3 regions of the Janthinobacterium longum genome follow, and region 2 is predicted to be linked to each of the others. Evidence: predicted binding sites of a transcription regulator. Region 2 holds the regulator's gene; each other region holds the start of a gene.
The links. The regulator sigma-54, encoded in region 2, starts transcription at its own class of promoters, with help from an activator protein. The targets are predictions, from matches to a motif close to TGGCANGNAANCTGCTTT.

Region 1 (10,338 bases), on a different contig from region 2:
TGATCAGGCTTTTCAGCAGGTCGGGCCGGCGCAGCATCGGGCTGTCTTCGGCGGTGGCGCCACCAAGTGTGGCGTGGTTGCCGCCGCCGGTGCCGGTATGGCGGCCGTCGAGCATGAATTTTTCGGTGCCCAGGCGTGTCAGGCGCGCTTCCTGGTACAGGGTCGACATGTTATACACCAGCTCGTTCCAGCTGGCCGCCGGATGGATGTTGACTTCGATGACGCCAGGGTCGGGCGTCACGCTGAGCAGCTTGATGCGCGGGTCGCGCGGCGGCGGATAGCCTTCCATGCGCAGTTTCAGTTTCAATTTGGAGGCAGTATTTTCCACTGCCGTCACCAGCGCCAGGTAGTCTTCGATGCGCTTGAGCGGCGGCATGAAGATGTACAGGCGGCCGGCCCGCGCTTCGATGCACAGCGCCGTGTGGATCACCTCGCGGGCAGCCGGGTCTTGCGGCGTGCGCGCTTTCGCGCTGTTGTCGGCCTTGCCGGCAGCCACGCCCAGCACCGGGCGCTTGTCTTTTTTCGCGGCTGGCAGCGCGCCGCGCGGCGCAAACGGATCGACGTCGAACTCAAGATCGGCTTCACGCTCTTCCGGCAGGACCCATGGCAAGTTGGCCAGCGGCAGGCGCAGGCCCATCGGCGAATCGCCTTCGATCAGGTACAGGTGTTCGCGCCGCAGCGGCCAGGCCGAGGTACGCCAGTTGGTACCCAGCATGACGGATGGATCGTAGTCGGCGGCCTTCAGCGGCAGCACGTAGCCTGCCACCTGGCCCAGGCCGCGTTCGAGCAGCCGCGCCAGGCGGCGGCGCTCTTCGGGCGCCTTCAGGTCGGCTTGCAGCGGGTCGAGGTTGCGCGGCAACGCCTGTTCGCGCTGGGCCTGCAGCAGCACGTCTTCATAGGCGGCGATGGCGCTGCCGGCCGGCAGGCGCAATGTACGGGTCAGTTCGGCGGCAAAGCTGGCTGCCTGCTCGCTGCCATAGCCGTCGTCCACATGTTCGTCGGAAAACAGGGTGGCGTCGAGCCACATCGGCTGGCCGTCGACGCGCCAGAAGATATTGAGCGCCCAGCGCGGCAGCGGCTCGCCCGGATACCATTTGCCCTGGCCGTAATGCAGCATGCCGCCCGGCGCAAAGTGGTTTTTCAGGCGGTGCATCAGATTGCCGGCCAGTTCGCGTTTTTCGTCACCGTGGGCGAGGGTGTTCCACTGCGCGCCATCCATGTCATCGATCGACACGAAGGTCGGCTCGCCGCCCTGCGTCAGGCGCACGTCCTGGCGTTTCAGGTCGGCATCGACCTGCTGGCCCAGCTGGTCGATTTTTTGCCAGTCCGCTTCCGAATATGGTTTCGTCACGCGCGGGTCTTCGTGGATGCGGGTGACCGTCATTTCATGGTAGAACGTCACTTCGGCCTGGTCTGTGTAGCCGCTGACCGGTGCGGCCGACGAGGGCATGGCGGTGCAGGCGAGCGGAATATGGCCCTCGCTGGCCAGCATGCCGGAGGTCGGGTCCAGCCCGATCCAGCCGGCGCCGGGAATATAGACTTCGGTCCATGCATGCAGGTCGGTAAAGTCTTCGGCCGCGCCACTGGGGCCGTCAAGCGACTCCTGGTCGGGGCGCAGCTGGATCAGGTAGCCGGACACAAAACGCGCCGCCAGCCCCATTTCGCGCAGGATCTGCACCAGCAGCCAGCCTGTGTCGCGGCACGAGCCCGAGCGTTTTTCCAGGGTATCCTCGGGCGCCTGCACGCCTGGTTCCATACGCAGCAGGTAGGCAATATCGCGCTGCAGGCGCTGGTTGATGGCCACCAGGAAGTCGTTGGTCAGCATGGGCTGCGCCAGCAGCTCAGCGCGGGCCGACGCCACCCATTCGGTTTGCAGCGGCCCGGCCGTTTCCGTCATCAGGTAGGGGCTCAGTTCCGCTGCCAGCTGTTCCGGGTAGGAAAATGGAAATTTTTCGGCGTATTTTTCAACGAAGAAATCGAAGGGATTGATGACCGTCATGTCGGCCACCAGGTCAACCGTAAAGTCGAGTACGTCAGTTTTTTCCTGGAAGACAAACCGGCCGATGTAGTTGCCGTAGGGGTCTTGCTGCCAGTTGATGAAGTGATCCTGGGGCTGCACCGTCAGCGAGTACGACAGGATCGGTGTGCGCGCGTGTGGTGCCGGACGCAGACGTACTTCATGCGGCGACAGATTGACCAGGCGGTCATAGCGGTAACTGGTCTTGTGGTGCAGCGCGATACGGATAGCCATGCGGAATGCCTTTTCATGTGGACGCGATTTGTATCATCGCGATAAGCTTGGGTAAGCATAATTCATACCATAAGTATCAGCGTAACACGCCGCGTACCGCAGGCACAGTTCTTGATAATACTGTAGTGCTAAGATACTTCCTGCCTTCTGCACGCCAGCAATGCACCGCAGCGACGATCTGTGTCTCGCGCGACGCACCATGATGGTGCAAATCACACAAAAATTGAAAGCGATTAACGCCATGTGGCTGCGTACTGCCTGCAAGCTGGACTTCACACTTGACAGTGCGACCCCGTTCATCCTGATGTTGCGTCCCCGCAGCGGCGCCCAACAATGGGTGGCGCGCGAAGCCTACCTGCTCACGCCCAGCGTGCCGGTGATCGAGTTCACCGATATGTACGGCAACCTGTGCCAGCGTCTGGTGGCGCCGGCCGGCGAATTTTCCATCGACACGAATGCCGACGTGATGACCTCGCACGACATCGATGTGGCGCCCGGTGCGCCGTTCGATGCCGTGCAAGATCTGCCCGACGCCGTGCTGGCCTTCCTGCTGCCGAGCCGCTATTGTGAATCCGAGCAATTTTCAACCATGGCCGGCGAGATTGTCGCCGGCGTGGCGCCGGGCTACGACCAGGTAGCCGCACTGTGCGACTGGATACGGCGCGAGGTGCGCTTCGATCCGGCCACGGCCTACGGCCAAATGACGGCCGCCGAGGTCAACCTGCGGCGCGAAGGCGTGTGCCGCGATCTGGCCCATCTGGGCATTGCGCTGTGCCGCAGCCTGTGTATTCCGGCCCGTATCGTGGTGGGCTATCTGCACGACCTGGCGCCGATGGATCTGCATGCCTGGTTCGAGGCCTGGGCAGGGGGGCGCTGGTATACCTTCGACCCCACGCAAGAAGCTGCGCGCGGCGGCCGCGTCACCCTTGCCTACGGGCGCGACGCGGCCGACGTGGCCATTTTCAACCAGTTTGGACCGGCGGTGCCACCGCATCGGATGCAGGTAACGGTGCAGCTGCTGGAGCCGCCGGTTTGACCAGGTTTTTGATGCCGGTCTGCTTGTACGACGCCACTACCTTGTGCACGAAGGTCAGTTTTTCCAGCACCGGCGTGCTGAGCTTGAACGGATAGGAGTCCGGCATGCCGATGCTGCGATTGAGGCTGTTGAGCACATACGTCAGGGCAAACCAGTCGGCTATCGTATCGTCGAAGGTGTCGAGCCGCGCCGGCAGGGTCACGCCTTCCATGGAGGGCTCGTCAGGCCTGGCAGGCTTGAGCGACAGGCCGCAGGCGTGCGCTGTTTCCAGCGTGTCGAGCATGTGCAGGTAGTGTGCCCAGGTTTCGGCCCAGTCTTCCCAGGGGTGCGAGCTGGCATAGCTGCTGACGAAGCGCTCTTCCCAGTTGGCAACCGGGCCTGCGCTGTAATGGCGCTGCAGGGCTTCGCCATAGTCGGCGCGTTCGTCACCGTAGAGGGCACGGAAACCGTCTATCCATGGGGTGTCAGCAACCAGCCGGTCGAAATAATAGTGTCCGCTTTCATGGCGGAAATGCCCCAGCAAAGTGCGGTAGCGCTCATGCATCTGTTCGCGCGTGCGCTCACGCTCGGCAGGATCGGCTTCGGCGATATTGAGCGTGATCAGTCCGTTGTCATGGCCTGTCATCACGCACTCATCCGTCACGCCGTCTTCGAGGAAATTGAAGGCCAGGCCGGTTTCAGGCTGATCGTCTTTCGAGTCCGGGGTCAGGTTCAGGGCGGCCAGGGAAAACAGCAGGCGGCGTTTGGCCGTTTCCAGGCGCGACCACAACACCAGATTCTTTTCCGTGGACAGCTCCGGTATGACATCGTTGAACTGGCAAGACTGGCACAGCTCATGCGGATCGTCGGCAGGAATCATCCAATTGCAGACGTTGTACTGCACATAATTGCTGCATTGCTTGTACAGCTTGCCTGCGTCTTTGCTGTTCAGGCTACTCCACAAGCCATCCCCGGCTGGTTCATAGCTGTTGATGGTGCGCAGCGTGGGCTCGAAGCCCAACATGCTGTTGCAGTTGGAACAGTGGGTGTTTTCGAAAAAAACCTGCTGTGAACACTTGTTGCAATGAAACGTTTTCATGGGGTGCCGGGAAAAGAAGTTGGGAGTCGTGTATCTGGTAAGTTCGCAATTTACCAGCAAATGCGGTGCCGCGAAGCCGCTGTAGGAGAATGCCTCGCTATCGTGCGCGCGGTGCGGCGTTTATTGGTTGGCGCACGCAGCTGTGCCGGACGCGTTATCATCGCCGGCAAAACGACTATTCTTTGTCGCCAGCCATCATATCAACGAAAGCCAGACCGACATGTCCACCCCCAGTTCTCCGCCGCGCCGCGGCTCCTTGCTGCTGCTGTTACCAATTGCCTTGATCCTGCTGGTCCTGGCCGCGCTGTTCGCGTGGGTCGGCGGCTGGTTCGGCAACGCCAGGCTGACCCCGCAAAAAATGATGGACTTGGCCCAGGGATCGGGTACGCAGGCGCCTGGCTTCCGGCGTGCGCACAGCAAGGGCGTCTGCTTTGCCGGCACCTTTGCCCCCACGCTTGACGCTGCCAGCCTGTCGAAGGCGCGCGCATTCTCGCAGCCGTCGATTGCCGTCATCGGACGCTTCTCTGCGTCGTCCAATAATCCCTATGCGCCGGACGGTGCTTCTCCGGTGCGTGGCATGGCGGTGCAGCTGAAAACCGACGACGGCCAGGAATGGCGCATCGCCATGAACAGCTTCCCGTTTTTTGCCGCCGCCACGCCGCAGGCATTCCAGGCGATGAACGAGGCCGGCAAGCCCGATCCCGCCACCGGCAAGTCCGACCCGGAGAAGATGAAGGCGGTGCTGGCCGCGCATCCCGAGATCGCCGCCTTCCAGGCCTGGGCGAAAACCGCACCGCGCTCCGACAGCCTGGGCAATACCCGTTTCAATGGTGTCAACGCGTTTCGCCTGACGGACCCGAAGGGAGTGGACCGCATGGTGCGCTGGTCGATGCGTCCGCGCACGCCATTCGTCGCCATGAGCCCTGAACAGCTGAAAGCGGCCGATCCGAATTTCCTGATGACCGACCTGGACCAGCGCCTGGCCGCCGGTCCGCTGGTGTGGGACATGGTGCTGCAATTTGCCGAAGCCGATGACCCGGTCAATGATCCCTCGAAGGCCTGGCCCGATTCACGCAAGGAGGCCACCATCGGCACGTTGACCCTGGCGCATGCTGAGCCGCAAGCGACCGGCCCTTGCCGCGACCTCAATTTCGATCCCATGATATTGCCAGTCGGCATAGCCGGCAGCGACGATCCCATCCTGCGTGCCCGCTCGGCCGCATATTCGGTGTCGTTCAACCGCCGCGAACGCGAAATCAGCACCGGCAAATCCGCGTATCCTGTCAACCAGAACGGAGCTGCCCGATGAATCGCCCACGCCACTTCAATCTGCTGGCCCGCGCGCTGCACTGGTCGATGGCCGCCGCCATACTCGCCATGCTGTTCGTCGGCGCCGGCATGGTCGTCTCACTGCAATACCGCGCCCCCTTGCTGGACCTGCATCGCCCGCTCGGCATCGCCATTTTGCTGCTAGCCATCGTGCGCCTGCTCAACCGCCTGAGCCGGCCGACGCCGGCGCTGCCGGGCGACCTGCCTGCCATCCAGAAGTTTGCCGCACATGTTTCGCACTGGCTGCTGTATGGCCTGATGCTGGCGATGCCACTGATCGGCTGGGCCATGCTGTCGGCCGGCGGCTATCCGATCCCGATGTTCGGCGTGGTGACCCTGCCGGCGATCATGCCGCACAGCCCCGAGGTGTATGGCATGCTGCGTCCCTTGCACGGCGTGCTGGCGTATGTCCTGTTCGCCACCATTCTTGCCCACCTCGGCGCGGCCCTGTTTCATGCCTGGGTGCGGCGTGATGAGGTGTTTGGGCAAATGGCCAAAGGGGAGCGGGAGTAAAGCGCTAGACATAATGTATTTGACCTGCCGGACCTCAAGCGACGCGGGTTAAGCTTGAGGTCCGAGGAACCCCAGGCGCAGAGCCGCAATTGAGGAGGGCAGGTCATGGAACAGTTTAGCAAATACGTGGGCATGGATGTGCACAAGGCGACGATTGCGGTTTCGGTAGCTGAGGCAAACGGAGGCGAGTTGCGCTAGCACGGAGAAATCGAGAATACGCCAGAAGCGGTTGCCAAGCTGGTGCGGCAGTTGCGCAAGAGCGACGCGCGACTGTCCTTCTGCTACGAAGCCGGACCATGCGGGTATGGCCTGCACCGCCAGCTTACCGACCTGGGCTGGGACTGCCAGGTGGTGGCGCCGTCGCTGATTCCACGCAAGGCCGGAGACCGTGTCAAGACCGACAGACGCGACAGCCTGATGCTGGCGCGGCTGCATCGTGCCGGCGAGCTGACGGCGGTATGGGTGCCCGACGATGCGCAGGAGGGCTTGCGCGATCTGACACGGGCGCGCGAAGATATGAAGAGTCTGCAATTGAAGGCCAAGCAGCGGCTGTCAGCCTTCCTGCTACGGTATGGCAAGAGCTACGCAGGTAAGACCAACTGGACCCAAGCTCATTTCCGCTGGCTTGAACAGATGAAATTCCAACCAGTCCAGCAGATCGTGTTCCAAGAATATGTGGACGCGGTCAAGATGCTCAGCAAACGAGTCGATGCGCTGGACCGGCAGCTCGAAGTCACGGCAAGCGGATCGGTGTTCTGGCCGGTGATCGAAGGTTTGATGGCGTTACGCGGTGTCAATCTGCTGACAGCGGTGACGATCATCGCCGAGATCGGCGATTTGCGGCGATTTGCCAGTGCACCGCAACTGATGGCTTATCTCGGCGTCGTGCCGAGCGAACACTCAAGCGGCGCCACCAAGTCGCGCGGCGGTATCACCAAGACCGGCAACGGCCATGTGCGCCGGGTGTTGGTGGAAGCTGCGTGGAGCTACCGTCACCCGGCTCGCAAGACCAAGCACCTGGAGCGCCGTGCCGAGCGCACATCCGATGCGGTTCAGGAGATTGCCTGGAAAGCACAAAAGCGTCTGTGCGCCCGCTATCGGCTGATGGAAGGCAAAGGGAAATTGAAGGTACAGGCATGTACAGCCGTGTCCCGCGAACTAGCTGGCTTTATTTGGGCCATCGGTCAGGCGCTGCCTCAGCCAGCCGTCAATCAATAAAGAAGAGCAGCATGAACACACAGCGCGTCGGTAGCAGAATGGGCAACGGTGGGAGAACCCTCGGTACGACTATGAGGCATCCAGCGATGGAATGATCCTCGATCCTAGAGCAAGGCAGCTCCCCGACGAATCGGTTGTCATGCGGTAACCAACCCGCGCATATCAGACTGATCAACCGTCGGCATGCCGCCCGTTCTGCTACCAACGCGCTGTACAAAAACAGGAATTTTTATCGAAGCATTTGACAGGTCAATACATATCAGTCGTCGAAGCCGCCACCACTGTGACGCAAGTCCGCCGGTAGCTTTTCGTTAGAGAGGGCGGCGCTGATGGCATCGATATGCCTGGCAACCACATCGATATCGCCGTCCTTGAGCAGCTTTTCCGCCAGTTTCACCGCAAACGCGCCGGCCTTGTCGAGGAAGCTGGTATAGGATTTGAGGCGTGTGCAATGCACCTTCATTTCCGCGGCATCTTTTGATCGTGCGATATTTTCCTTGATCTTGCAGAAATCCTCCGCCGCCACCGCCTGGCCGGACTCCCCGGCCAGTTTGGTAATGGCCACGTAAGCCCAGGCCCTGAGCGTGACATGCATACGGATATCAAACGCGATGAAGGTCTTCATGTCTTTGTAGCCGGCATCCTGCACCGCTTTTTCCAGCCGCACCAGGCACGGCCCGCATGTCAGCAGCGACATGGCCTGGTCCTCGCTCTTGAGCTTGTTCAGTTCAGGCGCCGCAGCGGCAAAGTTGTCGTAGGCCTTGATGTAGCGGGCCACATCAGCGTCGCTCAAGGCGCCGGAAAACGCGCCGCAGGCAGCCAGCAGCAGTGGCAGGCAGATCAGGAGGAGGAGTTTTTTCATTTCTTTATAATAACAAACTGGCTGACGAAATGCACAAAATGCAATCGTGCAGCCTGCCCCTGATGCGCTGATCGAATCCTTGCTGATTGGTTATTTTGTCAGCTTGAAACTGGCATCGAGCAGTTTCCAGATCAAGTCGGCCGGCACTGAACCATCTAACACGATACTGACCCAATAATCCTTGTTCATATGGTATGCGGCAATGATGCCATCGCCAGCGCATCGGTTGCCACACGAAGTCCCTGCTGCGGCGGCCTGGAAATGCGCGGCGCTTAATTTGCGGCGTGAACCTTGCCGTCTGCGGTGCCAGAATTTTCCTGCAGCGTCGGATAATCGGTATACCCCACCTCCGTGCCGCCGTAATAGGTTTCGTGCCGTGGCGAGTTCATCGGTGCGTCAGCCTGCAGGCGGGCGATGAAGTCGGGGTTGGCCAGTACCAGCTGGCCTATCGCTTCCACGTCGGCCAGGCCGCTGGCCACGTCAAAGCCTATTTGTTCGCGCGCTCGTCCCGGGCGGTTCAGCACCAGGGTGCCGTGCCAGGCGGCGCGCAGCTGGCGCAGCAAATCTTCGTCGCCCTGGTCCATCAGGTGCAGATAGGCCAGGCCCAGCTTGTCGAGTTCCGCCACCAGATAGCGGTACAGGTCGGGACCTTGCTTGCCTTCGGCGATACCGCCGGCCGTGCTGCCTGGCGAGAGGCGGATGGCGGTGCGGTCCGCACCGATTTCATCGGCCACCGCCGCCACCACTTCCAGCGCGAAGCGGACGCGGTTGGCGATCTCGCCGCCATACTGGTCGCCGCGGGTGTTGGCATTGGGTGCGAAGAACTGGTGCACCAGGTAGCCATTGGCGCCGTGGATCTCGACGCCGTCGGCGCCGGCTTCGATGGCGCGCCGCGCGGCCAGGCGGAAGTCAGCCACGGTGGCTGGGACTTCTTGCGTGCTCAGGGCGCGCGGCGTCGGGATGTCCTGCATGCCGCTGGCGGTAAACATCGGCACGCCGGGGGCGACGGCCGATGGTGCGACCGGGGCTCGGTGGTGCGGCGTATTGTCGGGATGCGACATGCGCCCAGCGTGCATCAGCTGGATGAACAGGCGGCTGCCCCGGGCGTGCACGGCGTCGGCCACGTTCTTCCAGCCGGCGACATGGGCGTCGGTATAGATGCCAGGCGTGACCAGGTAACCCTGGCCGTCTTCGGATGGCTGGGTGCCTTCGCTGATCACCAGGCCGACGCTGGCGCGCTGGCCATAGTAGAGCGCTGCCAGTTCGCCTGGCGTGCCGTCGTATCGGGCGCGCGAGCGCGTCATCGGAGCCATGGCCACACGGTTGGGCAGTTCGTGGCGGCCGATGCGGACGGAGTCGAATAAGGTGGTCATGGGATGCTCTTTCCTGGTTGGGTTGGTAGTGATGGCGCGGGCGATCAGGGTGTCCGATGCTTGCATGAAGCTGTCGATGTGGGCGGGTGTCAGGGCAGGCGAGGGCAGGATGGACTGGCCCTTGTTGTTGAACATGGCGCCACTGTGCACATCGAGGCCAGGACTGAGCAGCAGTGGCACGATGCGGCGCGCGTAGGTTTCGGCGCTTGGCGACAGCACGCCGATCAGGAACTCCGCCAGGCGCGATTTCCACGAACCCTGGCCCAGGAAGTTATCGCGGATATTCGTCTTGATCAGGCCGGGATTGAGGCCGAAGCTGGCGAGTTGCGGGTAGTGACGTGCCGTGTCGAGCACCAGCATTTCATTGCCGGCCACCGTGTTCATGTGCACCTGCATGGCCTTGTACGAACGCTGCGCATTGAGATCGTCCAGGTTGCCGGCGGCGCCGGTGCCGGGGTATCCCATCATGAAGATGCGCGGACGCGTGGCGCGCTTGCCGCCGCGCTGCGCCATGGCCGGCGCCAGGGTGGCCAGCATCAGCCGGCGGTTCAGGAAACTGACCGCCATGTCGCGCTCCAGCCCTTCAGCCGTTTGCTGGCGCTGCGGCGCTGCGAAAATTCCGGTGGTGAAAATCAGCAAGTCCAGTGCGTGCGCCGGCAGCAGCGCGGCAACGCGCCG
Region 2 (10,338 bases):
AGGTCAGCGCGCCGGCCAACTCGCCCAATATCATCGAATCGAAGTCGTTCAAGCTGTACCTGAACTCCTTCAACCAGACCAAACTGGACAGTCCAGAAGCGCTGCTGGCCCTGCTGAAACAGGATCTGTCGAACGGCTTTGGCGCACCGGTACAGGTGGAACTGACCTTGCAGGAAGACTTCGGCAAGCTGAAGATGGGCGAATTCGACGGCGTGCTGCTCGACCGCCTGGACCTGGAAATCACTGACTACACGCCCTCGCCGCAGTTGTTGAAAGCGGCGCTGGCCGAGGCGCCGGTGGAAGAAAAACTGGTCTCGCACCTGCTCAAATCGAATTGCCTGGTGACCGGCCAGCCGGACTGGGGTAGCGTGCAGATCGAGTATGCGGGGCCGCAGATCGACCAGGAAAGTCTGCTGCGCTACCTGATCGGTTTCCGCGAGCACAATGAATTCCATGAACAGTGCGTCGAGCGCATCTTTGTCGATATATTGCGCCAGTGCAAGCCACAAAAACTGTCGGTCTACGCACGCTACACGCGCCGCGGCGGGCTGGACATCAACCCCTGGCGCAGCAACTTCAGCACCGGGCATATGCCCGACAATCTGCGCAACGCGCGCCAATAAGTACTGGTCAGGTTTGCCGGAAGCGCGCAGAATAATGCTGATCGGAACGCTGGCTGTGTTCTAAAACAACGCCAGCGTTGCTGACGCAAGCAACATAAAACGCCGAAAAGTCGGAAAATCGGCATTCAGCGACGGAAAAACCGGCAGGAGATTCGTTTTCAATCAAGAAATAGCTAATTCCCCTTGACGTTATTTTTTTGATAAAATGTTTGCTTGTCCCGCCATAGTGTCCACTGCGCCGGCAGCGAGCATATACTGTTGAGAATTGGCGTTACAGGCCACCCAAACAGGCCTATAATTCGGCTCGCAAGCCCTCTGCGCATTGCACCATTTCATTGAGTGTCATGACTAATCTTAGCAAAATATTATCCCTCGAAAACGTCCTTCTGGACCTGGAAGTCTCCAGCAAAAAGCGCGCTTTCGAGCAAGCCGGCCTGATCTTCGAAAACAACTATGGCATCGCCCGCTCTACCGTGTCGGACAATCTGTTTGCCCGTGAACGCCTGGGTTCGACCGGCCTCGGTCATGGCGTTGCCGTGCCGCATGGCCGCATCAAGGGCACCAAGACCTTGAAAGCACCGCTGGGTGCGTTTGTGCGCCTGGCCGAACCGATCCCGTTCGAGTCGCCGGACGGCAAGCCTGTCAGCCTGCTGTTTTTCCTGCTGATCCCCGACCATGTGACCCAGCAACACCTGGAAATCCTGTCGGAAATCGCCGAAATGTTTTCCGACGACGCCTTCCGTACGGCGCTGGCCACCGATCCGGAACCGAAATCCGTGCATTCGCGCATCGTCAATTGGCAACCCAGTCTGCAAGCGGCGGGTTAAACTTCAGGTATTGATCCACTCCTGAAGAAAACTGCCATGTTGCAAACGCCGCTGACGATACAACGCCTGTACGACGACAATCGCGAAAGTCTGCAACTGGGCTGGTTCGCCGGTTTTCCCGGCGGCGAGCGCCTGATCTCGGGCGACGTCTCGTCGGCCGCCGACCAAGTCGGCCACTTGAATTTGATCCACCCGGGCCGCATCCAGGTGTTTGGCCACCAGGAAATCAATTACTACCAGCGCCTGAAGGTCAATACGCGTACCCACGTGATCGGCGAACTGATAGCCGGCGGCCCACCCGCGCTGATCATCGCGCAAGGCCTGGAAACGCCGCCCGACATCCTCGCCATCTGCGACGAGCAGAATATTCCCCTGTTTTCCACGCCCTTGCCGGCCGCGCAGGTGATCGATTTCCTGCGCGTCTACCTGTCGAAAAAGCTGGCGCAGCGCATTATCATGCACGGCGTGTTCATGGATGTGCTGGGGGTGGGTGTCCTGATCACAGGCGATTCGGGTCTGGGCAAGAGCGAACTGGGACTGGAGCTGATTTCACGCAGCCACGGCCTGGTGGCCGACGACGCCGTCGAGTTTTCGCGCATCGCCCCGAACATGATAGAAGGGCGCTGTCCGCCACTGCTGCAGAACCTGCTTGAAGTACGCGGTCTGGGCCTGCTCGACATCAAGGCCATCTTCGGCGAAACGGCGGTGCGCCGCAAAATGCGCCTGAAACTGATCGTGCACCTGGTGCGCCGCAACGCGCTGGAAGAAGAAGTCGAGCGCCTGCCCTTCCTGTTCCCCACCGAAGACGTGCTGGGCCTGCCGATACGCAAGGTCGTCATCCCCGTCGCCGCCGGCCGCAATATCGCCGTGCTGCTGGAAGCGGCCGTGCGCAATACGATCTTGCAGCTGCGCGGCATCGATACCTTGCAGGAATTCATGGAGCGTCAGAGATTGGCAATGAGTGGCGATTAAGGCCGGGGTCAGACCCCCGCAGCCGTCAGCTCAAGCCTCTGACTTAGCGGCATTGAGGGTCTGACCCCAGCTTTGTCCAATCAACACCACACAATCAATTGCAATAATTTGTAAATGAAATTGCCACGGAGCGTAGCTGCGGCCTTTATTGTATGATTGCCGCATGCATATCGTCCTTATTACCGGTATATCCGGCTCCGGCAAATCCGTGGCACTCAATGTGCTGGAAGACTCCGGTTATTACTGCGTTGACAACCTGCCGCCGGCCTTGCTGCCGAGTTTGGTGCGAACCTTGCTGGAGGAGGGCACGGACCGCCTGGGCGTGGCCGTCGATGCGCGCAGCGCCGAGTCGTTGGCCAGTCTGCCGGACAATGTGGCGCTGCTGCGCGACCAGGGGCATGACGTCAAGGTCATGTTCCTGACGGCAAATACACACTCGCTGGTGGCGCGTTTTTCGGAAACCCGGCGCAGCCATCCGCTGTCGCATGAATTGCGGCCCCATCACAATCCCGCCAGCCGCCGCACGCTGATCGAATGCATCTCGGAAGAGCGCGAACGGCTGTCGGCAATCCAGCAACTGGGCCATGTGATCGATACGTCGGAACTGAGCGCCAACAAACTGCGTGCCTGGGTCAAGGATATCGTCGCCTCCGAGCGCGCACCGCTGACTCTGTTCTTCGAGTCGTTCGCTTTCAAGCTGGGCGTGCCGCTGGACGCCGATTTCGTGTTTGACGTGCGGGCCCTGCCCAATCCGTATTACGACCTGGCGCTGCGGCCGCTCGATGGCCGCGACGCGCCCGTGATCGCTTTTCTGGACGCCCAGCCCAGCGCGCTGGAATTGTTTGCCGATATCCGCAATTTCGTGGAAAAGTGGCTGCCATCGTTCAAGTCCGACAACCGCAGTTATCTGACGGTGGCGCTCGGCTGCACGGGTGGGCAACACCGTTCGGTGTATATGGCGGAACACCTGGCGCAGTATTTTGCCGACCGCGAACGGGTCGTGCTGCGCCACCGCGAGCGTCACTGAGGCGGAAAAACGGACGCAAAAAAGGGCGCGATGATAAAACAGCGCGCCCTTAGTTGATCACAACAATCTGGAGCGGCAGGCCTAGACGGCGGCGGCTTCTTCAGCAGTGTTGTCTGGCAGATGCTTGATCGCCTCTTTACCGTGCTCTTGCACTTTGGTTTTGTACTTCATCACTTGCCGGTCGAGCTTGTCGATCAGGCTGTCAATTGCGGCATACAGGTCATGCGCCAGGCTTTCCACGTAGACGGTCTTGCCGCTCAGTCGCAGATTCACTTCGGCCTTCTGGCGTTTTTCTTTCTCTTTGAGGTTGTCGACGGTCAGAATCACGGCAATATCGATAACGTGATCGAAATGGCGTTTCACGCGCTCCAGTTTGGTTTGTACGTATTCACGGATGGCTGGTGTCACTTCGAGATGATGTCCGCTGATGGTGAGATTCATACACACTCCTAAAGATGATCGGGTTCGTGCGGTGTCCATCGATCCGGCCCGCAGAGGAACCGAAAAAACTACAAAGACTTACGCAGACTCACTGGCGGAATTTTCAACGCTTCCCGGTATTTGGCAACAGTACGTCGCGCAATTACCATGCCTTGTTCCCCCAGCATGTCCGCAATCTTACTGTCGGATAAAGGATTTTTAGGGTTCTCTGCTCCTGTCAATTGCACGATCAAGGCCCGTATCGCCGTCGATGACGCCTCCCCTCCTGCTTCGGTGGCGACGTGGCTGCCAAAGAAATACTTCAACTCAAACATTCCATGCGGGGTCAGCATGTACTTTTGGGTTGTTACGCGCGAGATAGTACTCTCGTGTAAACCCAGTGTATCAGCTATTTCGCGAAGCACAAGTGGCCGCATGGCAACTGCGCCGTGCGAGAAAAAATCCTTTTGCCGTTCCACTATCGCCTGCGCCACGCGCAGGATGGTGTCGAAACGCTGGCGCATGTTCTTGATCAGCCATTTGGCTTCCTGCAGCTGTGCGCCCATGCCGCCTTCGCCCTTGCCCTGCTTGAGCAGATTGGCATACATGGCGTTCACGCGCAGGCGCGGCATCACGTCATTGTTCAGCGAAACCTGCCAGCCGTTGCGGGCGCGCTTGACCACCACATCGGGTACCACGTAGTCGGACACATCCGAAGCGAACACGGCGCCCGGGTGCGGGTTGCACAAGCGAATCACGGTCTGCGCCTCGCGCAGGTCTTCGTCATCGCAGTCGAGGGCTTTCTTGAGCTTGTTGAAGTCGCGCTGGGCAAACCAGGCCAGGTGTTTTTCAACGATGGTCAGGGCCATGCGGCGCGTCACCAGCGCCACCTGCGGCAAGCGTTTGATCTGCAGCGCCAGGCATTCGGACGCGTTGCGCGCGCCGACGCCGGGCGGATCGAAACTTTGCAGCAGCGCCAGCGCCGTGCGCAGTTCGTCGGCATCGACTTCCAGCTCTTCCGGCAGGCGCGCCAGGATATCGTCGAGCGGCTCTTCCAGGTAGCCGTTGTCGTCAAGCGCATCAATGATCAATTCCACCAGTGCACGGTCGCGCAGTTCCAGTACCGTCACGCGCATCTGCTCCATCAGGTGCTCGCGCAAGGTGCAGTGATGGGCCTCCAGTTGCGGACGAGAATCCTCGTCATCGGGCGCCTTGCCGCGGCTGGCCTCGTTCCAGTCGCTGTCGCCGCCCTCTGGCGCGGCCGTGCTCTCGCCGCCATCGCCATCGAACGTTTCCGCTTCTGCCGCCGGTGCAGGCGCTTCCTGGCCCGGTGGCGCAGGCGGCGCTTCAGCGGGCGCCGCCGTCGAACTCAGGGCACCGTCGGACAACAGGCGCAGCGAGCGGTCGAGCGGATCGTCCAGCCGTTCCAGCAAGGGATTATCGGTCAGCAACTGCTCCAGCTCCTGGTGCAATTCCAGCGTGGACAGTTGCAGCAGACGTATCGATTGCTGTAATTGCGGCGTCAGTGCCAGGTGCTGCGAGGTGCGCAGCTGCAGTGATTGTTTCATTGGCTTACATGCGGAAGTGTTCGCCCAGATACACGCGGCGTACCGACTCGTTGGCGATGATGTCGTCGGGCCGCCCCGACGCCAGTACCGAACCCTGATTGATGATATAGGCGCGGTCGCAGATGCCCAGCGTTTCGCGCACATTATGGTCGGTGATCAGCACGCCGATATTGCGTTCCTTCAAAAACCGCACAATGCGCTGGATCTCGATCACGGCAATCGGATCGACGCCGGCGAACGGCTCGTCGAGCAGCACGAAACGCGGGTCGGTAGCCAGCGCGCGGGCGATTTCCACGCGGCGGCGCTCGCCGCCCGACAGCGACAAGGCCTGGTTTTCGCGCAGCTTTTCAATTTGCAGGTCGGCCAGCAATTTGTCGAGGCGTTCCTCGATTTCGGGCTTTTTAAGCGGGCGGCCGTCGACCGTCTGGATTTCCAGCACGGCGCGGATATTGTCTTCCACCGTCAGCTTGCGAAACACCGATGCTTCCTGCGGCAGGTAGGACAGGCCCATCTGTGCGCGGCGGTGGATCGGCAGGCTGGAGATATCGACACCGCTGATATCGATGGTGCCGCCATCGGACGGCACCAGGCCCACGATCATGTAGAACGAGGTGGTCTTGCCGGCGCCGTTCGGGCCCAGCAGGCCCACCACTTCGCCGCACTCGACTTGCAGCGATACATCATGCACCACCTGCCGCTTGCCATAGGTTTTCTGCAGTCCCCGCACGATCAGGGTGCTGCCGCAACGTTCATTCTTGTCCATTATTTCTTCCCTGGCGTGGGCGCGGCCGGTGCTTGGTCTGCCGCCGGCTTGTTCTTCGGCTGTATCACCATGCGCACGCTGCCGGCGCCAGGTGTGCTGGTGCCGCTGTCGCTGTTTTCCATATTGAACAACTCATTGCGGCTGTCATACGAAATGAAGGCGCCATTGGCCACATCGGTCGGTTTGGTGCCTTGCAGGCGCGTGAGCTTGGCCCTGGAAAACAATTTCACGACTTCCGTCTTGTTGTTGTATTCCACCCGTTCCGCTTCGCCTTCCACCCACAGGTCACCTTCACCGTCGCGCTTCTGGCGGAAGGTAGCCAGCTTGCCCGCTTCGCCCCAGAAGGTGATGAACTGGTAGCCCTGCGGATCTTCGGTGATCAGGGCACGCCCCGCCTTCATGGTCAGGGTGCCCTTCACCAGTACCACGTCGCCGGTCAGGGTGCGGGTCTGCTTGATGTCATCGACCTGGCCGCTGCGGGCGGTGATGACGGCTTCTTTTTCCGAGTCGGCCTTTTCGGCATGGGCACTGCCCATTACCGCCAGGGAAAACAAGCTCAACAGCAAGATTTTTTTCATTTTGATTTGGTCCTCTTTATTTATTTGGCCGGCACGGCTTTGCGCGGCGGTATCACGATGCGCACCGAACCCGGTACTTCCACCACGCTGGTGGCATTGTTGGCCTTCAGGCCCACGCCGGTCACATGCGAACGCCCCGAGAGCAGGTCGACCGGCACCGCCGACTCCATCCGCTCTTCATCAGGAAAAATCGTCAGCGCCTCGGTTTTCAGCGTCATGTTCTGCGTTTTCGGACCGGCCACGCGGTCGATCACGACATTGCGCGACAATTGCAAACGTGAATTTCCCTGATCGATATGGGCCAGCTCGGCCGTCATGTTCATGGGCGGCACGCCCGGGCTGATCTTGCGCACGAAAGGCTGGTCGATATCGGATGAGTCATCGGCCGGGTAATGCGTGAGCTTGGCGCCAGAGACGATATAGCTGGGCTTGCCCTGCAAGTCCATGCGCACCAGGCTGAAATTGGTGACGAAATAATCGGGCTCGTCCAATTTCTTGTTGGCACTCACATCCTGGCTGCTCTTGTTCATCACTTCAAGCAGCCAGAAGCTGCCCAGCGCCACCGCGACGGCGCCCAGCACGGTAAAAATCAAGCGCCAGCGATGGGCGCCTTCTGGCTTACGCATAGTGTTTCACTCTCAAAAATAGGCCTGCCGCGCAGGAGCAGCACGCCGGCATCAGATGACCTTTGCCTGGGTCAGGTCATGGATATGCAAGGCGCCGACCAGCTTGCCGTCAGCGTCGACCACCAGCATCTGGTTGATGCGGTGCTGCTCCATCACGGCCACCGCGTCGACAGCCAGGCGGTCGGGTGCGATGCTGCGCGGCTGCGCATGCATCACGTCGCGGATCGCCACTTGCGTGAAATCCTGCACGCGCTCGAACATGCGGCGCAGGTCGCCATCCGTAAACACACCCACCGGACGATTATCGGGATCGACGATGGCCGTCATGCCCATGCCCTTCTTCGTCATTTCTTCCAGTGCCTGCAGCAGCGAGGCGTGCACCGGTACTTTCGGCACCCGCTCGCCGCTGCGCATCACGTCATGCACGTGCGTCAGCAGGCGGCGGCCCAGGGCGCCACCGGGATGCGAACGGGCAAAATCTTCTTCCTTGAAACCGCGCAAGTCCAGCAGCGCCACGGCCAGCGCATCGCCCAGCGCCAGCGTGACAGTGGTGCTGGCGGTCGGCGCCAGGTTCAGCGGACAGGCTTCTTTTTCCACCGAAATATCGAGGTGCACGTCGGCCAGTCGCGCCAGGCTCGATTGCGGCTTGCCAGTCATGGCGATCAGTACGCCGCCCATACGCTTGACGACCGGCATGATGGCCATCAGTTCGGCCGATTCGCCCGAATACGAGATGGCGATAAAGGCGTCGTCCGAGGTGACCATGCCCAGGTCGCCATGCGCCGCTTCGGCCGGATGCACGAACATGGCCGGCGTGCCGGTCGAGGCCAGGGTGGCAGCGATCTTGCGCGCGATATGGCCGGACTTGCCGATGCCGGACACCACCACGCGGCCCTTGCATTCAAGCAGCATGGCCACCGCGCGGCCGACGCTGTCGTCGTGCGCCAGGCGCGCATGCAGCGCAATGATGGCGTCGGCTTCGATCTGCAAGGTAGTGCGGGCCAGCGCCACGGCGCGCGCGCTTGTGGCATTCATGTCACTTCGATCAAAAGCTTTCTGCATTGTTTTTTCATGGGTTACACTCATGCCCAAAGTATAAACGAATTAGGAAAGCAAAAAACTTGCCAGTCACAACAAACTACGATTTCCACTGACCACCCCGGGCAACCCATGTTTTCCTCGCTAGAATTGACCCTGATGTTACTCGGCAGCGCCGTGCTTGGCGTGGTGGCTTTCAGAATGTTGCACTTGCCCCCCATGCTGGGCTACCTGGCGGTCGGCATCGTCATCGGCCCTCATGCGCTGGGGCTGGCCGCCGAGAATGAAGCGAGCCATACCCTGGCCGAATTCGGCGTCGTCTTCCTGATGTTTTCGATCGGGCTCGAGTTTTCCCTTCCCAAGTTTCTTGCCATGCGGCGCATCGTCTTCGGACTCGGCATGGCGCAGGTGGTCACCACCATTGTTGCCACCGTCGTCTTTGGCTGGCTGGTTGGGCGCTATCTGTCGGCCTATTTGCACCTCAGCTGGCAGGCCGCATTTGCGCTCGGCGGCGCGCTGGCCATGTCGTCGACCGCCATCGTGTCGAAAATGCTGACGGAACGGCTCGAACTCGAAAGCGAACACGGCCGCAAGATCATCGGCATCCTGCTGTTCCAGGACCTGGCCGTGGTGCCGCTGCTGATCCTGATCCCGGCGCTGACGAAAGACTCGGACAACCTGGCCGAAACGCTGGCCTGGGCCGGCGCCAAGGCGGTGGTGGTGCTGATCCTGCTGTTGTTCCTGGGACAAAAAATGGTGCGCGGCTGGCTCACCATCGTCGCCAAGCGCCGTTCGCAGGAACTATTCATGCTCAACCTGCTGTTAATTACCCTGGGCGCGGCCTGGATCACCGAACGCGCGGGCCTGTCGCTAGCCCTGGGCGCTTTCGTGGCCGGCATGCTGATCTCCGAAACCGAGTTCAAGCACCAGGTCGAAGAGGATATCAAACCTTTCCGCGATGTGCTGCTGGGCCTGTTTTTCATCACGGTCGGCATGCTGCTCAATATCCGCGTGGTGATCGACAACTGGTGGCTGGTGCTGTTGCTGCTGTGCGCGCCGGTGCTGCTGAAATTTGCCCTGATCGCCGGCCTGGCCAGGCTGTTCGGCGCCAGCAACGGCGTGGCCCTGCGCACCGGGCTGGGACTGGCCCAGGCCGGCGAATTCGGCTTCGTGCTGCTCAACCTGGCCGGTGGCATCAAATTGATGGACCCGTTCGTGGTGCAGGTGGTACTGGCGGCGATGGTGCTGTCGATGCTGATCGCGCCCCTGCTGATCGCAAAATCGGATGCGATCGTCATCAAGCTGGCCGCCAATGACTGGATGATGCAGTCGCTGGCGCTGACGAAAATTGCCACCCGTACCATGGCGGCCCAGAAACACGTGCTGATCGCCGGCTTCGGGCGCAGCGGGCAAAGCCTGGCCACCCTGCTGACGGAAGAAAAGATTGAATACCATGCGCTGGACCTGGACCCGGAGCGGGTGCAGGAAGCGCAGCTGGCCGGCGCCCATGTGTCGTATGGCGACGCCGGTCGGCGCGAAAGCCTGGTGGCAGCCGGGATTTACCGGGCCAGCGCCATCGTGATTACCTATGCCAACACGCCGGCGGCCCTGCGGCTGCTGCATCTGGTTACTGAACTGGCGCCCACCCTGCCCGTCATCGTGCGCAGCTACGACGACAGCGACCTGGACCTGCTGCGCGATGCGGGCGCCACCGAAGTGGTGCCGGAACTGATGGAAGGCAGTTTAATGCTGGCCTCGCACGCCCTGATCATGATGGGCGTGCCGCTGCGCCGCGTGGTGCACCGGGTGCAGGCGGCGCGCGAAGAACGCTATGCCTCGCTGCGCGGCTATTTCCACGGCGCCAGCGACGCCGGCGACGACGCCGAACTCGAACGC
Region 3 (10,338 bases), on a different contig from region 2:
ACCACCACGTCGGCAATGGGCAGGCCGGCCACCTGCGCATCGGCCCCGGTTTCGGCGGCCAGCGCGCCGGCGGCGGGCCAGGCGCCCAGCGTGAACAGGGCGGCGACGGCGTTCAAACGGAATCGGTACTGCTTCATGAATTCTCCAGTGATGTGAGGCTAGTGCACAGCTAGTGTGCGGCGTGGTCGATGTCGACGCTGGTCCTGAGGCGCGGCGCGGCGGGCGGACGGCTTTCGATAAAGCTGCGCACCGCCCAGATTTCCCCGGCAGTCAGCACATCGCGCCATGGCGGCATATAGACGATGCCCGCGCGGACCTTGCCCGCCTTTACCGACATCATAAAGTAGGCATCGACATCCTGCAGGCAGCGTGCCTGCAGTGCGCTGTCCTTCAGTTGCTGGCAAAAGGCGTTCAGGCGTCGCAAATCGGGCGCCTCGGCCGACGGCTGGGTCGCTTCGGCGCCGTGGCAGCGGGCGCAATTGGCCTGGAATACCTGCCTGCCCAGATCGATGGCGGCCGGGTCGCCGCGCGAGGGAGTGGTGTCGGTGGCGTGTGCGAGCAATGGCAGGAACAACAGCAGCAGTCGGTACATGGCGAAGCTCCGGTATTACCAGCCTGGCGGGCAGCCGGTGCAGCCCTCCAGGTTGGCATCGGGGAAAATGGTGAAGCGCAGGATGGCGCGCTCCAGAGTGGCGTTTTTCAGGTTCGATCCCCAGAATTTCGCTTCCTGCAAGTCGGCATCGACCAGGCTGGCCCCGACCAGGCTGGCCAGGTTCAGGCGCGCCGCTTCCAGGCTGGCGCCGCGCAGGTCGGCGCCGTCCATGTCGGCCCGCATCAGCCGGCTCGTTTCCAGGTTGGCTCCGGCCAGGATGGCTTTCCTGAACGAGGCGCCCGGCGCATTGAGCGAATAGGCCATCGCCCCCGTCAGGTCGGCGCCATCGAGCAGGGCGCCGGCCAGGTTGGCGCTGCGCAGATTGGCCCGCATCAGGCGCGCACCGCGAAAGTCGGCGCCGTGCAGGTCCTTGCCGACCAGGTTGGCGCCGCGCAGGTCGGCGTTGGCGCATTGCGCGTACGGCCACAGATGGCAGCCATTGATGATGGTGACTTCGGCTGCGGTTTCGCCGTTGAGGACCTGTGCGAAGGCGGACTGCGGCGCCAGGCACAGGGCCCAGCACAGCAGCGCGCCGGCAGCCTGCAGGCGTACCGGCGCGGTTCTCATTTGCTGGCCACCCTGGACGGTGCTTTCGGCAGCTTGAACACCCAGTAGCTGCCGCCTTGCGTCACCTGCTTGGTCAGCTCGGCCATGTCGCCGCCCCACAGCGGCACCGCGCCGCCATAGCCGCTCGACAGGCCGATATACTGCTCGCCGTCCTGTTCCCAGGTGACGGGCACCGACACCACGCCGGAGCCGGTCTGGTACTTCCACAATTCCTTGCCGGTCTTCGCGTCGAAGGCCTTGACGAAGCCGTCCGAGGTCCCGGTGATCAAGAGGCCGCCGGCGGTGGTCAGGGTGCCGCCCCACAGCGGGAATTTCTCCTTGTTTTCCCAGACGATCTTGCCGGTCTTCGGATCGATGGCGCGCAGGGTGCCGATATGGTCTTCATACAGGCGCTTGATGCGGAAGCCCTGGCCCAGGTAGGCCGAACCAGCCTTGTAGTGGATCTGCTCGGTCCAGTAATCCATGCCCCAGTGATTGGCGGGGATGTAGAACAGGCCGGTGTCGGGCGAATATGACATCGGCATCCAGTTGGTACCGCCCAAAAATGGTGGCGACACGAAGACGGCCTTGCCCTTGTCGGCACCCGCTTCCGGCAGCGGCGGGCGCTTGCCGTTTTCCACCGGCCGCCCGGTTTTCAGGTCGATGCTGGTGGCCCAGTTGATGCCGTCAACGAAAGGCCAGGCATTGATCAGGGAAGTCGGCTTGTTCGGGTAGCCGGCGCCTGTCGCCAGCTTGCTACGGTCGGTTACGTAGAAGAATCCATTGCGGTCGGCGTGGGCCGAGGCCTTGATCAGCTTGCCCGTCCTGGCATCCTTGTAGTCGAACAGCACCACCGAGTTATTGCCTGAAAAATCCCAGGCGTCGTTCGGCGTGTGCTGGTAAAAGCCTTTCAGTTCGCCCGTGCTGGCATCGACATAGGACTGGCCCGAGGTGAACAGGCTGTCCCAGTTGCGCGGGTCGTCGCCTTCCTTGGTCCGTTCCCAGGTATTCCATGGCGCCGGGTTGCCGGCGCCGATGACGATGGTATTGGTTTCGGGATCGAACGACGCCGTCTGCCACGGCGCGCCCCCGCCGTGCTCCCACGATTCGCGCAGCTTGCCGTCCTTGTCGCGCGGCCAGCTGGGCGCTTTTGCGTCTCCAGTCGGGGTGCCCGGCTTGCCATCGGCGCGGCCCACATGGCCTTCGACCAGCGGCCGTGCCCATACTTCCGCGCCGGTATCCGGATCGCGCGCGAACAGCCAGCCCTGGGCGCCGAATTCATCGCCCGAGTTGCCGTGTATGAGCAGTACGCGGCCGCCTTTTTCGCGGATCACGAATGGCGCGCCCGTCATCGTGTAACCGAGTTTCTGGTCGCCGAATTTTTCGTTCCACATCACCTTGCCGGTGTTCTTGTTCAGCGCCACCATGCGCGCGTCGAGCGTGCCGAAATAGACCTTGTCGCCATAGATGGCCGGGCCCCGGTTGACCACATCGCAGCATGGGCGGATATCGTCGGGCAGGCGGTGTTCATAGGCCCACAGCTGCTTGCCGGTCTTGGCGTCGAGTGCATAAATGCGCGAGTAAGAGGCGGTCACATAGATGATGCCGTCATGCACCAGCGCCTGGGCTTCCTGGCCGCGCTGCTTTTCGCCACCGAACGAGAAGGTCCAGGCGGGCACGATCTGGCCGACATTTTTCGTGTTGATTTTTTTCGCCAGGCTGTGGCGCTGCGCTTTCAGGCCCAGGCCGTAACTGAGCACATCGGCGGTACCCTTGTCGGCGTTGGCGATATCGTCCCAGGTAACTTTGGTATCGGCCGCCGAGACGGCGCCGGCGATCAGGGCGAGGATGGCGAAAGCGATCGGACGTGGAAATTGTGGCTGCATGCTGGTCTCCCTTGTTGGTTTTTATGGTGGTGCGACGTGGTTGCCATGGGTAATTGAGCAACATGCGTGCCAGGCTTTTTCCACGGCGCGGGCGCGTCGGTATGCGCCGTACTGCCACAGTTGGCAACGCGGCGCTGTGCTGTTTTGTTACAGTGCGGCGTCGCTGCCGGTGGCAGGGCCGGGCTGGCACAAGGGTTGCTGTTGGGAGCAGGGAAGGCCGATATGCGCCTTCCTATAACCACAACAGGAGACCATCATGCACCCAGTACCACGCCGCCATTTCCTTTGCCAGTTGCTCGCCGTCGGCGGCATGGGCGCAGCCTCGCTCGCCGGCGCACAGTCGACCGCGCCGAAAGTCGACGAGGACAGCGACCAGGCCAGGGCACTCGGCTACCGCCACGACACGACCAGGGTCGATACGAAAAAATATCCGCAGCACAAGCCGGCTCAGCACTGTGCCAACTGTTCTTTCTTCCAGGGCAAAAAGGATGATGCGTGGGCAGGTTGCGCCATGTTTGGCCGCAAACAGATTGCGGCGCCGGGCTGGTGCCTGGCCTGGGCAAAAATTCCGGAGTAATAAGGGGTAGCAAGCAGAGGCAGCAGAGGCGCTGCCGTGGCAGCGCCTGCTTTTGATGACAGGCGTGATCCTACAAAGGCACTTCGCGCCGCGTCTCCAGATACGCCTTCACCGCCCAGATCGCCTCCTGGCTGAATACGCCTTCGAACGGCGGCATATAGACGGCGCCATTGCGCGAGCGTCCATGGCGTACCGTGTCCAGCACATACTGATCAATTTCCTGAGCGCAAGCCTCTTTTTTCTTGGCATCCGACAAGGCCGCGCAGTCATTGTCGAGCTTGCGCAAGTCGGGCGCCATGCCGCCCGAAACGGCTTCCAGTCCGTGGCAGCGGGCGCAATTTTGCGTAAAAGCGGAGTTGCCGATCCGTATCGCTTCCGCATTGTTCCTGTACGGATTTTCCGTGCGCCACTCGGCGCCCAGTTGTGGCAGTGTGGATGTGTCGACCGCCTGTGGCGTCATGTTGCCATGTGCCCAGACGGCGGCGGCCAGTATGCAGGCAAGGCCGCCAGCGGCAAGCCGCACGCTGCGCAGGCGGCTGGTTTTTCTGTTAGTGTTGACAGCAATATGTGGGGTCATGATGGTCTCCGTTGTGGTTATGCGCTTGATCGCGGCATGACCAGGGTAGCAATCGGTATGCCATCGCGCGCATCGCCAGTGCGCCTTGTTGCCATGCGTGCTGCGCTGCTCAGAAACGCAACAACTGTCGGGCGCGGATGATCCCATTTGACGCAGCTTTGCGCGTGGCGAACGGTCACCGCCGCTGTTTGCGTGCTGGCACGGCATTTGCAAAACAAGAGATCAGGATCACCTGACGAATAATCCAAAGGGCCGCCTCCCGGCGGCTTTCATCGAAGCCAAGACCAACGAGAAAGAGGACGACATGAATCTGGCAGACATCAGCAAACTGGGCGTAGCCAATCCCTTCAAACAACGCTACGACAACTATATCGGCGGCAAATTCGTCGCTCCCGTCAAAGGCGAATACTTCGGCAATATCACGCCGATCACCGGCCAGGTCTTCTGCGAAGTGGCCCGCTCCACTGCCGAAGACGTTGAGCTGGCGCTGGATGCCGCGCACGCGGCCAAGGACGCATGGGGCAAGACCTCGCAAACGGAACGCGCCAATATCCTCAATAAAATCGCCGACCGCATGGAAGCGAATTTGTCGCTGATCGCCACCGCCGAGACCATCGACAACGGCAAGCCGATCCGCGAAACGACGGCTGCCGACATTCCGCTGGCGATCGACCATTTTCGCTACTTCGCCGGCTGCATCCGCGCCCAGGAGGGCTCGGTTGCGCAGATCGACTCGGAAACCTATGCCTATCACTTCCACGAGCCGCTGGGCGTGGTGGGCCAGATCATTCCGTGGAATTTCCCTATCCTGATGGCCGTGTGGAAGCTGGCGCCGGCCCTGGCCGCCGGCAATTGCGTGGTGCTCAAACCGGCCGAGCAGACGCCGGCCTCGATCATGGTCCTGATCGAACTGATCGGCGACCTGCTGCCACCGGGTGTGCTCAATATCGTCAACGGCTATGGCCTGGAAGCGGGCAAGCCGCTGGCCTCGAACAAGCGCATCGCAAAAATCGCGTTTACGGGCGAAACCGGCACCGGCCGCCTGATCATGCAGTACGCAGCGCAGAACCTGATACCCGTCACGCTCGAATTGGGTGGCAAGTCGCCGAATATCTTCTTTGCCGACGTGATGGACGCCGATGACGCGTTCTTCGACAAATGTCTGGAAGGCTTTGCCATGTTCGCGCTGAACCAGGGCGAAGTGTGCACCTGCCCGTCGCGCGTGCTGATCCAGGAATCGATCTACGAAGCGTTTATCGCCCGCGCCCTGGAGCGGGTGGCGAAGATCAAGCAGGGCAATCCGCTCGATGCCTCCACCATGCTGGGCGCGCAGGCGTCGCAGGAACAGCTGGAAAAAATCCTCTCGTATATCGACATCGGCAAGCAGGAGGGCGCCGAAGTGCTGGCCGGCGGCGAGCGTAATACGCAGGGCGGCGACCTGGAAAAAGGCTATTACGTGCGTCCTACCGTCTTCAAGGGCGACAACAGCATGCGCATCTTCCAGGAGGAGATCTTCGGACCGGTGGTGTCGGTGACCACCTTCAAGGACGAAGCCGACGCGCTGCGCATCGCCAACGATACCTTGTATGGCCTGGGCGCAGGTCTGTGGACGCGTGACGGATCGCGCGCCTTCCGCGTTGGCCGCGCGATCCAGGCCGGCCGCGTGTGGACCAATTGCTACCATCTGTATCCGGCCCACGCCGCGTTCGGCGGCTACAAGCAGTCGGGCATCGGCCGTGAAAACCACAAGATGATGCTGGACCATTACCAGCAGACGAAAAACCTGCTGGTGTCGTACAGCCCGAACGCGCTGGGCTTCTTCTAAGGAGCGATGATGACCATGGAACGCGTGACGGCCACCCCGGCCGCGCTGGAGATGCTGGCTACCTTGCGTGGCAAGCATGGGCCGCTGATGTTTTTCCAGTCGGGCGGCTGCTGCGACGGCAGCGCGCCGATGTGCTACGCGGCCGGCGAGTTCAATCTGTCCGACACCGACGTTTACCTCGGCAATCTGGACGGCACGCCGTTCTACATGGGCATCGAGCAGTTCGCGTACTGGGAACATACGCAATTGATCATCGACGTGGTCGATGGCAATGGTGGCATGTTCTCGCTCGATAACGGCACGGGCCGGCGCTTCCTGACCCGTTCGCACCTGTTCACCGACGAAGAACTGGCGCAGCTGGGGCAACCTGCCAAGGTTGCCAGTCCATAGTTTGTTGCCACCTGGGTCCGGAACCATGCGGGCGTCATCTCCCCGTTCGCCCGGACACGGTTTTAGCTGACGGCTGCGGCCGTCAGTTTTTTTGCCCTCTGCTCCTGCTCCGGCTTGTGACAGTGTCTGTCGCACCATTGATTCGTTCTAGCACAGCGCACGCCGTATTCCTGCTGCTCTCCCCTTATTTTGCCAGGCATGCAAATTGCCATGGTCAACTCCATCAAACACAGACGATGGAGACCATCATGACAATCGCAGCGCGCTGCCGGCGTGCCGCCACGCTGATCATGTGTCTGGCGACAGGTGTGCTGGCGCTGCTGCTTGGCGCCTCGCCCGTGCACGCAGGTGTAATGACACAGGCCGAACTGGCGCGTCGCTTTCCGGCGCCATTGTCGGTCGGTGAACGCGATGCCGAACTGCCGGTCTGGCCCTTGTTCCGCCAGGGCGCCGGCGGCAATGTGCTGGCCGGCTATGTGTTCGAGTCAAGCGACCTGGCGCCCATCCCCGGTTTTTCGGGCGTGCCGGTCAACCTGCTGGTGGCGATTGACCCTGCCGGGCGCTTTATCGGCGTCGAGGTGCTGTCGCAGCATGAGCCGGTGTTCCAGTATGGCCTGGGTGAGGCGCCGCTGTTTGAATTCGTCAGGCAGTACCGGGGGGTGTCGCTGAGGCAGAACATCCATATCGAAAACCAGGCCAGTCGCGCGCGCCAGCCTGAGGCCTCGCGCGTAACCATCGACGGCATTTCCAAGGCCACGGTCTCGGTGCGCATCATCAATGAAAGCGTGCTGGCGGCGGCCTTGCTGGTGTCGCGCCGCAAACTGGGTTTTGGCGCGGGCAAGGGCGCGGCCAGGATGGCACGCGTGCGTCCCGATGTGATGGAAACGCTGTCTTTCAAGCGCCTGCAGGATGACGGTTTGCTGCGCCATCTGCGTGTCTCGAATCGCGAGATGGAACAGCGCTATGCAGGCAGCGACGGCGCGCGGCTCGATGAAGAAGGATTGCGCCAGCCGGACGCCATTTTTATCGATCTGTACCTCGCTTGCGTGTCGGTGCCGGCGGTGGCGCGCAGCCTGCTCACCGAAGCCAGCGTGGCCAAGCTGAAACCCTGGATCGAAGCGGGCGACCAGGCGATGCTCGTTATTTCGTCGGGCCGCCACCGCGTGCCGGGCGACGATTTTACGCGCGGCGGCATTCCCGATCGCTTGCTGCTGCGCCAGCACCAGCTGGCCATCGACCTGCGCGACCTGGATCTCGATCTGAAACTGCTGCCTGGGATTGCCGTGCCTCCGGACGCCAGCCTGACGGTGTTTCGGATTCCTGCCGAAGCGGGCCTCGATCCAGGCGCCGCATTTGATTTCAGCGTGCCGGTCACGCGCAGCAAGGGCCAGTTCTATCCCGAGCGCATTGTGCGCGAGCTGCCGGTTACCTATCGGATACCGTCGCGTTTTTTAATTGCCGCGCCAGGCGGCGCCAGCTGGCACGCAGCCTGGCAGGCGCAAAGGATGGCCCTCCTGATCCTGGCGGGTGGCCTGGCGGTGCTGGCGGTGGCCCTGTCGCTGCCGCGCAAGATCAGCGCCAACGGCCGCCGTTTTCACTGGTTTCGCGGCACCTACCTGTTGTTTACCATCGGCTTTATTGGCTGCTACGCGCAGGCGCAGCTATCGATCGTCAATCTCACCGGCGTGATCCAGGCCCTGGTGGCCGGGCGCAGCCTGTCGTTTCTGCTGCACGATCCGATGACGGTGGCGTTGTGGGGCTACGTGCTGCTGTCGCTGCTGCTGTGGGGGCGCGGTACTTTCTGCGGCTGGCTATGCCCGTTCGGCGCGCTGCAGGAGTTGACCGGCAAGCTGGCGCGCCTGTGCAAGCTGCCCCAATTGAAATTGAGCCGCGCCCGGGATGCGCGCCTGAAGCTGTTCAAATACGGGGCGCTGGCGCTGATACTGGCCAGTGCCGTTACCGGCTTTGCCGTCGATACGCTGGTGGAGCTGGAACCGTTCAAGACGGCCATCACCCTCAACTTCGTGCGCGCCTGGCCGTATGCGGCTTATGCGCTGGCGCTGCTGGCGGCCAGCGCTGTTGTGCATAAATTCTTTTGCCGCTATCTGTGTCCGCTGGGCGCCTCGCTGGCGCTGCTGGGACGTTTTCGGCTGCTGGACTGGATACCGCGCCGCAGCGAATGCGGCACGCCGTGCCAGACTTGCCGCCATCGCTGCGACTACCAGGCGATCACGCCCGATGGCGCGGTGGTGTATGCGGAATGCTTCCAATGCATGGATTGCGTGGTGATACACGAAAGCGAACAGCGCTGCGCACCGCGCCTGCTGGACCTCAAGCGCACCCGCACCATCCCGATTCATGCCGTTCCAGGAGGCGCCACATGAAACGCCGCAGTTTCTTGAGCGCCTCGCTGGGCGCCATCGCCGCAGGGAGCTGCGCCTGGCCGCGCCATGCACCCGTGCATACCGGTGTCGCACTCGCCTTTGGCACCACCATCCAGATCGCGCTGGTGCATGCCGACGAGCAGGTGGCGCGCTCGGCGATCAGCGACGCGCTGGCGGCGGCCCAGCGCGTCGACCGCCTGATGAGCATTTACCAGCCGGCCAGCCAGGTCTACCAACTGAATCGCAACGGCGTGTTGCACCGACCCGATCCGCAGTTGCTGGCGGTGCTGGCGCAGGCGCGCACATTGTCGCAATGGACGAACGGGGCTTTCGATATCACCGTCCAGCCTTTGTGGCGCGCCTGGCGCGAGGCGGTCGCGCGCGGCGTCTTGCCGTCCCCGGCGCAGCGGCGGCAGGCCCAGGCGAAGGTGGGCTGGCGCCAGGTTGAATTTGACGAACGGCGGGTAGCGCTGGCGCCCGGCATGGCGATCACCCTCAACGGCCTGGCGCAAGGCTATGCGGCCGACATGGCGCTGGCGGCCGTGCAAGCCCATGGCATCCGGCATGCGCTGCTCGACACGGGAGAATTCGTGGCGCGCGGACGCAAGCGCGCGCACCAGCCGTGGGCGCTCGGCGTGCGCGATCCGCGCGACGGCCAAGCGCTGGCGGCGACCCTGTTCATCAACGGCTGCGGCGTGGCGACCTCGGGTGATTATGAAAGCGTATTTACTCCCGATTATCTGCACCATCACATTTTTGATCCCGCCGTGGGCGATTCGCCGCAGGAGCTGGCCAGCGTCACCGTGATGGCGCCCACCGGCATGCTGGCCGATGGCTTGTCAACCGCCTGCATGGTGCTGGGCCGTGAAAGAGCGGCGGCGCTGGCGGCCAGCTTGCCTGGCGTCGACCTGCTGGCGATCGACAAGCAGGGCCGCGAATGGCGTTCGGCCGGCTTTCCACTGGAAGCATCATGATTGCTTGCCTACTTCAGGCCGGGAATTTTCCGATAAATCGTATTGCGCGATACGCCCAGTGCGCGCGCCGTGGCCGAGACATTGCCGCCGTTCGCCGCCAGCGACTTGAGTATCACGGATTGCTCCATCTCTTCCAGCTTGGCGCCCTGTGCCATCAGGCGGTCGGTGCCGGCCTCCATGGCCGCTGCCGTATCTGTATCCGGATCCGGACTTTGCTCGATATCGTCGAGGAAGTCGTCGGGCATATGGCGCAGGCAGATTTCCGTCTCGTCGCCGGCCATCACGATGGCGGTGCGCAGCAGATTGGTCAACTGGCGGAAGTTGCCGGGCCAGCGGTGCTGGCGAAACAGCGCCAGGATTTCAGGCGACACGTGATGGCGGCCGTGTTCCGCTTCCGTCGACAGGATTTTCCTCACCACGGTTTCCAGGTCGGTGCGCTCGCGCAGCGGTGGCAGCTTGACCACCAGGCCGTTGAGCCGGTAATACAGGTCTTCGCGGAACAGGCCGCGCGCCATGCGTTCGCGCAG

Region 1: a site for sigma-54 is predicted at 2,304-2,321, ahead of ACQ4WM_RS01625 (transglutaminase family protein). Genes of this name have one in related genera too.
Region 3: a site for sigma-54 is predicted at 4,284-4,301, ahead of pedF (cytochrome c-550 PedF). Genes of this name have one in related genera too.

Annotation. Positions count from the first base shown of each region.
Region 1 is NZ_JBNYXQ010000001.1:346,958-357,295, reverse strand. Features, by position in the region: gene ACQ4WM_RS01625 (transglutaminase family protein) at 1-2,251, opposite strand, end outside; gene ACQ4WM_RS01620 (transglutaminase-like domain-containing protein) at 2,451-3,287, shown strand; gene ACQ4WM_RS01615 (zinc-binding metallopeptidase family protein) at 3,214-4,365, opposite strand; gene ACQ4WM_RS01610 (catalase family peroxidase) at 4,586-5,674, shown strand; gene ACQ4WM_RS01605 (cytochrome b) at 5,671-6,207, shown strand; partial or broken gene ACQ4WM_RS01600 (IS110 family RNA-guided transposase) at 6,313-7,425, shown strand; gene ACQ4WM_RS01595 (hypothetical protein) at 7,685-8,287, opposite strand; gene ACQ4WM_RS01585 (alkene reductase) at 8,560-9,660, opposite strand; partial or broken gene ACQ4WM_RS01580 (SDR family NAD(P)-dependent oxidoreductase) at 10,168-10,338, opposite strand, start outside.
Region 2 is NZ_JBNYXQ010000002.1:378,869-389,206, reverse strand. Features, by position in the region: gene queF (NADPH-dependent 7-cyano-7-deazaguanine reductase QueF) at 1-623, shown strand, start outside; gene ACQ4WM_RS10015 (PTS sugar transporter subunit IIA) at 968-1,450, shown strand; gene hprK (HPr(Ser) kinase/phosphatase) at 1,487-2,422, shown strand; gene rapZ (RNase adapter RapZ) at 2,586-3,449, shown strand; gene hpf (ribosome hibernation-promoting factor, HPF/YfiA family) at 3,531-3,890, opposite strand; gene ACQ4WM_RS09995 (RNA polymerase factor sigma-54) at 3,959-5,437, opposite strand; gene lptB (LPS export ABC transporter ATP-binding protein) at 5,442-6,200, opposite strand; gene lptA (lipopolysaccharide transport periplasmic protein LptA) at 6,200-6,778, opposite strand; gene lptC (LPS export ABC transporter periplasmic protein LptC) at 6,799-7,404, opposite strand; gene ACQ4WM_RS09975 (KpsF/GutQ family sugar-phosphate isomerase) at 7,456-8,466, opposite strand; gene ACQ4WM_RS09970 (cation:proton antiporter domain-containing protein) at 8,575-10,338, shown strand, end outside.
Region 3 is NZ_JBNYXQ010000017.1:1,736-12,073, reverse strand. Features, by position in the region: gene ACQ4WM_RS24430 (TonB-dependent receptor family protein) at 1-137, opposite strand, end outside; gene ACQ4WM_RS24425 (c-type cytochrome) at 170-592, opposite strand; gene ACQ4WM_RS24420 (pentapeptide repeat-containing protein) at 608-1,219, opposite strand; gene ACQ4WM_RS24415 (methanol/ethanol family PQQ-dependent dehydrogenase) at 1,216-3,084, opposite strand; gene ACQ4WM_RS24410 (high-potential iron-sulfur protein) at 3,341-3,661, shown strand; gene pedF (cytochrome c-550 PedF) at 3,732-4,238, opposite strand; gene adh (aldehyde dehydrogenase) at 4,543-6,063, shown strand; gene ACQ4WM_RS24395 (DUF779 domain-containing protein) at 6,070-6,453, shown strand; gene ACQ4WM_RS24390 (4Fe-4S binding protein) at 6,702-8,837, shown strand; gene ACQ4WM_RS24385 (FAD:protein FMN transferase) at 8,834-9,811, shown strand; gene ACQ4WM_RS24380 (sigma-54-dependent Fis family transcriptional regulator) at 9,820-10,338, opposite strand, start outside.